DNA from 3 places in the Paenibacillus sp. FSL R10-2782 genome. Region 3 is predicted to be linked to each of the others. Evidence: riboswitches for the same ligand, from Rfam matches in the RefSeq annotation. Region 3 holds a riboswitch; each other region holds the start of a gene.
What was found. Region 3 has a riboswitch for thiamine pyrophosphate ahead of NST83_RS04690 (ECF transporter S component). Riboswitches for the same ligand answer to the same signal wherever they lie in the genome.
Positions count from the first base shown of each region.

Region 1: another riboswitch for thiamine pyrophosphate. It lies ahead of thiC (phosphomethylpyrimidine synthase ThiC); the one in region 3 lies ahead of NST83_RS04690 (ECF transporter S component).
Region 2: another riboswitch for thiamine pyrophosphate. It lies ahead of thiM (hydroxyethylthiazole kinase); the one in region 3 lies ahead of NST83_RS04690 (ECF transporter S component).

Region 1 is NZ_CP151951.1:793,850-796,973, reverse strand. It holds gene thiC (phosphomethylpyrimidine synthase ThiC) at 1-1,379, opposite strand, end outside; TPP riboswitch at 1,563-1,675, opposite strand; gene NST83_RS03615 (IclR family transcriptional regulator) at 1,783-2,526, opposite strand; gene NST83_RS03610 (alpha/beta hydrolase) at 2,827-3,124, shown strand, end outside.
Region 2 is NZ_CP151951.1:2,768,495-2,771,618, reverse strand. It holds gene NST83_RS12510 (LysR family transcriptional regulator) at 1-224, opposite strand, end outside; gene NST83_RS12505 (hypothetical protein) at 343-633, shown strand; partial or broken gene NST83_RS12500 (hypothetical protein) at 681-728, opposite strand; gene thiM (hydroxyethylthiazole kinase) at 752-1,588, opposite strand; TPP riboswitch at 1,639-1,748, opposite strand; gene NST83_RS12490 (rhodanese-like domain-containing protein) at 2,012-2,323, opposite strand; gene NST83_RS12485 (metal-sensitive transcriptional regulator) at 2,339-2,605, opposite strand; gene NST83_RS12480 (DsrE/DsrF/DrsH-like family protein) at 2,682-3,124, opposite strand, start outside.
Region 3 is NZ_CP151951.1:1,031,471-1,034,594, forward strand. It holds gene NST83_RS04685 (nucleotidyltransferase domain-containing protein) at 179-1,003, shown strand; TPP riboswitch at 1,046-1,157, shown strand; gene NST83_RS04690 (ECF transporter S component) at 1,383-1,979, shown strand; gene NST83_RS04695 (ABC transporter ATP-binding protein) at 1,979-3,124, shown strand, end outside.

The DNA of each region.
Region 1 (3,124 bases), 240 kb from region 3:
AGCATGGACGTCCCGAACCAACCGATCATTGCCGCCCCGATCGCCGAGGTAATATGGTCGTAGCCAGGTGCAATATCCGTCGTGAGCGGTCCCAGTGTATAAAAGGGAGCTTCCTTGCAAATCTCCATTTGCAGGTCCACGTTCTCCTTGATTTTGTGCATCGGGACATGTCCCGGCCCTTCAATCATAACCTGAACATCATGCTTCCAGGCAATTTGCGTTAACTCGCCCAACGTATCCAGCTCAGCAAACTGTGCCTCATCATTCGCATCATAGATACTCCCCGGACGCAAACCATCCCCAAGGGAAAAGGCTACATCGTAGGCTTTCATAATTTCGCATATTTCTTCAAAATGCGTGTACAAAAAGTTCTCCTGATGGTGCGCAAGGCACCAAGCCGCCATGATTGAACCGCCACGGGACACAATTCCCGTCATTCTGCTTGCCGTCATCGGAATATACCGCAGCAGCACGCCCGCATGGATGGTGAAATAGTCCACGCCCTGCTCTGCCTGCTCAATCAGCGTGTCACGATACAACTCCCACGTTAGCGCCTCAGCTTCGCCGTTCACCTTTTCAAGCGCCTGATACAGCGGTACAGTTCCGATCGGCACAGGAGAGTTACGGATGATCCATTCACGCGTCGTATGGATGTTACGGCCTGTGGACAGGTCCATGACCGTATCCGAGCCCCAGCGTACAGCCCAGGTCATTTTTTCCACTTCCTCCTCGATGGAGGACGTAACCGCAGAATTACCAATGTTCGCATTAATCTTCACGTGAAAATGACGTCCAATCACCATCGGCTCACTTTCCGGGTGATTGATATTTGAAGGCAAGATGGCTCGTCCAGCCGCCAACTCCTGCCGCACAAACTCAGGCTCCACTCCTTCGCGGATGGCTGCAAATTCCATTTCGGGCGTAATGATCCCTTGCCGCGCATAATGCATTTGCGTTACACTACGCCCTTGCCGCGCACGGAGCGGACGGTTGGTGACGCCGGGAAATTCCGCCGTCTCCCGTTTGGAGCCGGGCTTCAGCCCATTATCCTCCGGCTTGACGGCGCGCCCCTCGTAAGCCTCCACATCGCCCCGTTCCAGTGCCCAAGCCCGCCGTAATGGAGGCAAGCCCTGATGGATATCGACCTGATAGGCTTCGTCGGTCATGGGACCACTCGTATCGTACACGCGTAACGGCTCATGATGCTCCGTGCCCTGTGGCGTATGTGTGGGATGCAGCGCGATTTCACGCTCCGGCACGGCAATGTCCGGCCGCGTGCCTTGAATATACACCTTGCGGCTCCCTGGAAAGGGCTTTACCCCTCCAGTCTGTTCATCCACTGCGTTCCCTACTGTTCCTTCTGTTTCTGTCGGTTTCATTGTCCATTCCTCCCGTTTCGATGAAATGACACACCGATCCGGAACCATCCCCAGGCTGGCTGATCTATGCAAAAAAGCCGGTTCCCCAGGGAACCGGCTAATCTAACGAAACGGCTATCCAGACAGCTGCGCACGCGGAAACATACTCCGATGCATTGCCGTAGACAGCGGCTGCGTATACATTTCAATGGCCGATTACTTCCCTACGCTGGTATGATCCAGATCAGGTGCAAAGGGTCCGGAATCTAGTGCGATTCCATCTCAGCCCGGCATTACAGGCTCCCCCAGTAACTCTGTTAATTCTATTCGTATGAGGCGGCTATATAGGACAACCCGCCATCACCAACAGATTACTTCAAATTTGCGGCTTTGGCAACCCTTCCCTGGTCCCTTTTTCCAAAGATTATGGAAGCATAAGCCCCATTTCCTTGGCTGCCTCGATTAAAATCGGTGCAAAATCATGCAGCTTCTCGGGCGCTAGTCGGCTAACCGGACCAGATACAGACAAGGCCGCAGCGACCTGCCCCTTCCGATTCACGATAGGCGCAGCGACAGCAGCAGCGCCCGGCTCCCGTTCCTCATAGCTGGTCGCATAGCCCTTCTCGCGGATATCCTGCAATTGAGCCTTATAGACCTCCGGATCTACCGAGGGCGGCCATTCATCCCCGGTTAGCAGGGCTTCCAGCTCCTGCGGCGGCATAAAGGCCGCCAGCACCTTGCTGGAGGCTCCTACAGCCAGCGGCATGCTTGCACCTACTGGTGCAACGCGACGGATCGCCTGATTGCTCTGCACGGCCTGAATGCGGATACGCATGCTGCCATCGCGCAGGTATAAGCTGACCGTTTCGCCCAGACGGTCACGCAATCCTTCCATGGCTGGCTGTAACAGGATCGCCGGCTCGTCGCTTTGCGACAGATGGGTGGACAGTTCCCATATCCGGATGCCGAGCCGATATTTTTCCGTTGCAGCATTCCGAACAACAAAGCCCCGATCCTCCAACGTAGCCAGCAGCCGATGAACCGTGCTTTTATGTAAACCAATTTTGGAAGCAATCTCTGTCAGGCCTAGATCGGAATCTCCGGTAAAACACATCAGTATATCAAGCGCACGCTCCACGGCGCGAACGGTTAATTTACGGTCTTCCATTGTGAACCGCTCCTCTTTGTTTCATATTCGTTTCACACCATGAAACATGGTTACATAAATTATATAGAATAATCGCGGCTACTGTAAACCAATGTTTTTGTGACAGCCATATTACAGAACGAGGACAAACATCGACAATTCTTTGCATCATTTTTACTTTTCCGGTTCAAGCGTTGACTTTGGATAACACGCATCATACGATAATAGGTATCGATACGGGCATAAACTATCAATTTCAAGTGGAATTGTACCTAATATTCTATGAAACGAAGTTCATTTTTATATGAAGGAGGCTCTTACATGATTTCGACATCCCAGCGCAGCTCTCAGCTACAGCATGCTGTCCAGGAGCCGTCCACCCCACTGATCAACCCCCGGCTATTGCGGATCAAGCATGTGGTCATTGCCTTGCTGCTGTCAGTCGTATTTTTTCTATTGTTTTGCTTTATTACCCTGCACGCCTATATCGCATGGGTGCTGACGAATCCAACCGTCGCGCCACTCTACTCGAACCCGATGCAGGCCAAAGGAATGCCCTACGAGGAAATCAGCTTCCCCGCCAAGGATGGCAGCCGGATGGTGCAGGGCTGGTATATCC
Region 2 (3,124 bases), 1.7 Mb from region 3:
AAGGCATTGATCTGCGAAGCATAATGATAGAAGGCTTTCCCCGCTTCAGTCAGCTTAATGACATGATAAGATTTCGTATGAAACAGTGAAACGCCAATATCCTCCTGTAATTTATTCAGATGAAAAGTAACGGTAGGCTGCGTCACCTCCAGTTTTTGCGCGACCAGATACAGCTTCTGCAGTTCAACTGCGAGCACAAACACCTTTAATTGCTGCAAATTCACAGGCTTCCTCTCCTTCAATAAATCATAGATTGTATCGCTGGCGGTACCCGGCGTAGTCCTGGGGATCGGGTATATTTTCATCTGGAATCAGAAATGGCTGGAGTCCATCGGCCTTCATTTGTACGGCACCCCTTCCCTACTGGTCATTGCCGGTATCGCCGGAGCAATTCCATATGCGGTTAGGGTGCAGCTTGGGGCCTTTGGCAATCTGTCGGGTACAATGCTGCGGGCGGCAGCGATTCAAGGCGCCAGCATTTTCGACCGGATGCGGCATATCGTGCTGCTCCTGGTCCGGCAATTGCTGCTGATTGCGGCCCTCGCTTCGTTTGGCTCGATGAGCAGTACAGTCCGGCCCTCCGCCATATATCCAAATCTTACAAAATGGGTCGTTGCCTTTTCAAAAAAGTAGGACAGCGCGCACCACGGTATCAAAGCAAACAAAAGTTGCCCAATGCTCACCTTATCGTCGTATAGTGTATTTCCCACAATTTCACTTAAAACCAATGACGTTAAAAAATCGAGCGGTGTTAACTGACTGAGGGTTTTCCGCCCTGTAATTCTAGCGGGCGCACCCTACCGTACTGGCGCACATCGTCCGGCGTTACAGCGAACAGCATATTAAGCGGCTCGATCTGAAAGCTTCCTGGTCCTTCTGCACCTTTTCGTTCCGCTGCCATTTCAGCAGCAACGCCATATACGGCAAGTGCTACCATACCAGCAGTAAGCCTGTCGTTTTCGACAGCAGCGAAAGCGCCCAGCACCGAAGTTAATAGGCAACCAGCTCCCGTAACTTTGGTAAGCATGCCATGGCCGTTTTCAATGATCCATCCTATACGGCCGTCGGTAATGACGTCTTCTTTGCCGGTGATTGCAACAATCGTATTCAGTTGATGGGCTGTTTTGACTGCAAGTTGTGGAATATTCAAATCACCTGTTTCTCCAGCATCGACACCTTTAATCTGCATGTCTTCGCCAATGATTTGTGCAACTTCAGCAGCGTTACCGCGAATAATATCCACCTTGACCCGATCTAGAATACGGAGAGCGGAGGCTGTGCGGAATGGAGTCGCCCCCGCACCCACGGGATCTAACAGCACGGGTACCCCATGCTCATTAGCCGATAAACCAGCCACAATCATGGACTCTACAAGTTCCTCATTTAACGTCCCGATGTTAAGTACAAGCGCCCCTGCAATACGGGCCATATCTGCGACTTCCTCTTTGGCGTATGCCATAACTGGTGAAGCGCCGAGCGCGAGCAGTCCGTTTGCCGTAAAATTGGTGACGACCACATTAGTTATATTGTGAATGAGCGGATTCGTATCCCGCATATTTTGTAGCAATAAAGCCTTTTTATCTAACACAAAAAACCAACCCTCTTTCTTCAGGAACCTGTGAAAGACTGTTGGCTTATACATATGTATACAGTTATCCCTACGCTGGCATTATCCAACAGGTTCACACGGTCTACGACGGCTTAGTCATACTCTCAGCTTGCTTCCACAGGCTCCCGTTATATTTTTTTCTAATGTTACGGGTTCGTCTTACAAAAATCAACAGGTAATTGCCATAAAGACATGGATCTGGAAACGGATGTTCAACAATCCAGCATTCATTTAAATGAAATCATACCCAATGGAAATGGGGGTTTTCGTATTCGGGTTACGAACGAAACTTCTCAACATCCTGTTTATTTCAACAAAAATTTAGGCACTTATGTTCACCGTTCCTTATGTATAGAGGGCAATATTATTTGAAATAATATTGCCCTAAGAAAAATTTTATGCTTATACCGTTGTATCTGTCCACTCATTCATGCCACCGATCATATTAACCGCATTAAAACCTTTTTCGCCAAGTAATTCACATGCCAGCCCGCTGCGGTTTCCGCTTCTGCATACTATAATCGTTTCTTGCTTTGGATCAAGCTCGTGTTGTCTTTCCAGCAATTGACCGAGGGGAATGTGCTTGGCACTTTCAATATGGCCTTCTGACCATTCAGCAGGTTCGCGTACATCTATAATGACAATTTCCTCATTTTGTTTCAGACGGGCCGCGAGCTGCTGAGGAGTAATTTCTTTTTCAACTTTAAAAGACATAATAAAATGACCTCCTTAACGGCTTTTTACGAGAAGCTGAATTGCTTCCTTAACAAGTTTATCTGTATCTCCACCAGCTTCTTGCTCTTCCAATATACAACGTTGCAGATTCTCTGCCACGATTTGGGCAATTGCCTTATCGGATGCGTTGCGTACGGCAGATAACTGGCTTACTACGTCCTTGCAGGACTGTCCTTCATCCATTAAACGAAGCACCCCACGCACCTGACCCTCAATTCTTCTCAGGCGTGTTTTCAGTTCATCACTATAATTGTAATCCATAAGGTATAGACTCCTTTTTGATTTAATCATATACATGTATAGGTATATTATAAACCAAAAAAATAATTAAGACACCCTAAATGAATAGATTTACCTTGCCCTGCGTAGCATCCCCCAAGTAGGCAGCTACTCCGGCATATTCCAAACCGTCCATCAGTTCTTCCTGTTGCAGTCCTAGCAGATCCATGGTCATGGTACAAGCTACCAGCTTGATTCCCTGCTCTTGCGCCAGCTCGATAAGCTGCGGAAGAGAAAGCGCATTATGCTTTTTCATGACATGCTTGATCATCTGCGGGCCGAGTCCTGCAAAATTCATTTTGGACAATGCCAGCTTTTGGGGTCCACGCGGCATGATCCAGCCAAAGGCTTTTTCGAGTAGCCCCTTATTTGTGCGTACGAGTTCCTCCTTACGCAGCGTGTTTAGCCCCCAAAACGTAAAGAAGATGGTCACTTCATGGTCGTAAGCCGCCGCACCATTTGCGATAATAAATGCAGCGATAGCCTTATCCAGCTCCCCGC
Region 3 (3,124 bases):
AACAGCTGATTCACAAGCTGGTGGCTTTTGCAGAAAAACACCTGCCCTTGGAAGAGATTGCTTCTGCCCTGCCGATTTGCCGGGCTTTGGACCAGAGTATGAAGCACATAGAGGAAACGCGAGAATCCATCCGGGAAAAGCTTCAGGAAAATCTATAAATGATTGGAGAGGGAATAGCATGACAGATCCAAAACATGAGCACGATTTAATTAAACCAGAAATGCGTGATACGATATTGGAGGAGCTACGCGCTTTGGAGCAGGAGGAGCAGGTGCGCATTATATATGCCTGCGAATCAGGCAGTCGGGCGTGGGGATTTCCTTCACAGGACAGTGACTATGACGTGCGTTTTATCTATGTGAGGCCCTTGGAGTGGTATTTGTCCATTTTTGATCAACGGGATGTGATTGAGCGCCCGATCAGCGATTTGCTGGATATCAACGGCTGGGATTTGAAAAAGGCGCTCAATCTGTTTCGCAAGTCCAATCCGCCTTTGCTGGAATGGCTGCAATCCCCGATCCCCTATCTGGAGCCATATTCAGTAGCAGAGCAGATTCGCGCTATATCGCCATTAACCTTCTCGCCGAAGTCCTGTATGTATCACTATCTGAATATGGCGCGGGGCAACTATCGGGATTATTTGCAAGGAGAACAGGTGAAGATTAAAAAGTATTTTTACGTACTTCGCCCGCTGCTGGCCTGTGGCTGGATCGAGCGTTACAACAGCATGCCTCCGATGACATTCGAAGACTTGCTGGAGGAATTCATTCCGGCAGATACAGAGCTTTATCAGGTGATCGGACATTTGCTGCAACGTAAAAAAGCGGGCGAGGAACTGGATATGGAGCCACAGCTTTCGGTGGTCAATGATTATATCCAGCAGCAATTGGCTTATTTTGAACAAAAGGCGCCCTTGCTCCAGCATATGGAGGGCGGACGTGATCAGCGATTGGATGATTTGTTTCGCGCTGCGGTGAAGGAAGTATGGCAAGCCGGATTGTAGGATTGTCAAAGCAATGGATGTGGTGTACATTATAGTGAATTAAAAAGCATTGTCGGGAGCTTGAGAAAGTCAGGCTGAGAGGGTGGCCCTTGCCATCGACCGTGAAATCTGATCTGGGTAATGCCAGCGTAGAGAAACCTAGAGCACTATACAGGATTGCCGCGTGTTTTGCGGTTGTCGGTAGATTCGGTTCATATCTTATAATCAAGCTAGGCGGCTGCGCTTAGGCTATTGATTGTATGAGGTATATCGACGAATGATGTTTTGTATGGTGATCCACCTTTTACTGCGCATAAAGCTTGCCTGGAGATTCAGCTCCAGACAAGCTTTTTTTCATGGCCACGAGGCCCATTTTAAGGGAAAAGGGGAGTACATCATTATGAATACTGCTGTAAAAGCGTCTAATGGATTGAAGCTGACGGATATTTTGGTCACAATTGTGATTGCCGTCGTGTTCGGTTTGGTTTATAAAATATGGGGGCCTGCGTATGATCTGGTGAAACCGCTTGGGCTGAACGCCGAGCAATGGGTGTATGGCATGTGGTTTATGGCGGGCACTTTCGCATACCTTATTATCCGCAAGCCGGGAGTTGCGATTTTGGCAGAGGTGGCAGCGGCAACGGTCAGTGCTTTTTTGGGAAGTGAATGGGGGATGTCCACCTTGTACTACGGCTTTCTGCAAGGTTTGGGAGCAGAGCTGTTCTTTGCGGCTTTTCTGTACCGGAATGCCAACCTGTGGGTCACTTCGCTGGCTGCGGCTGGATCGGCTATAGCCTCCCTGATTTTGGACTTCAGTTACGGGTATATTGATCAGCTTTCGACCTGGAACTATGTTTTGTATGTCGGATTCCGAATGATTGGCAGTATTGTGATCGCCGGGGTGTTCGCGTTCTATCTGGCTAAGGCGCTGGAAGTCACCGGGGTGACACGTACCTTAAGACCCGCAACGGAACAGGACTATAAGGGGCTGGACTAATGAGTGGGGTAGTCGAAGATGTGGTGGCGTCGGTCACTCGTCTTCGTTTGAAATTTCCCGGTGAGCAGGAGCTGCTTTTTCACAATATGTCTGTATCCGTCCGCAAGGGGGAAAAGCTGCTGCTGCTCGGACCGAGTGGATGCGGTAAATCAACACTGCTCCAGGTGCTTAGTGGTCTGATTCCGCGCACGATAGAAGTACCGATGAACTGTGATGCTGTCGTCATTCCAGCGCGTGCGGGTATCGTATTTCAAGATCCAGATACGCAGTTTTGTATGTCGTATGCGGACGAGGAACTGGCTTTTGTGCTAGAAAATAATCAGGTTCCCCGTGAGCAAATGCCGTCTCGTATCCGCAAGCTGCTGACGCAGGTCGGTCTTTCGACGGATGAGATACATATGCCGATTGGCAGCATGTCTCAGGGCATGAAGCAACGGCTGGCGATTGCGTCTGTGCTGGCGATGGAGCCGGAGGTGCTTTTTCTGGATGAGCCGACGGCTTTGCTGGATGAAGAAGGCACCGCACAGGTGTGGGATACGATTCGCCACATTTCAGCAGATCAGACGCTAGTGATTGTGGAGCATAAAATTAATGAAATTGTCCATGATGTGGACCGGATTGTGGTGCTTTCTGCTCAAGGGGAGATCATGGCAGACGGAACTGCGGAAGAGGTATTTCATGTGCATCGGCAGGCGTTGTCTGATTACGGTGTATGGTATCCGGGCGTATGGAATGAGGCATCTTCACCACGTTGGAGTGAACAAGAGGCAGAGGGACACATCTTCTGTGAACTGAATGAGTTAAACATTTCTCATCAGGTAGAAGAGGCGGCTGTGGGTACTCCTATACTGGAGCTGGAGCATTTTAGCGGCCTTCGGGGTTCGAGTCCGGTCATTCATGTGGAGAAAGCGCAGGTGAAGCCAGGTGACTGGATTGGCGTGATCGGTGAAAATGGAGCTGGTAAAAGCTCGCTGCTGCTCTCCATGATGCGCTTAATCCGAACGCAGGGAAGTTACAGCGTGGACGGAATAGAGGCTGGCGGTACGGAACAACTGGCAGAGCACATCGCGTTTGTGTTTCAAAATCCGGAGCTGCAATTCGTAGCGCACACCGTTCGAAAGGAACTGGAGTATTCGCTGCCGGAG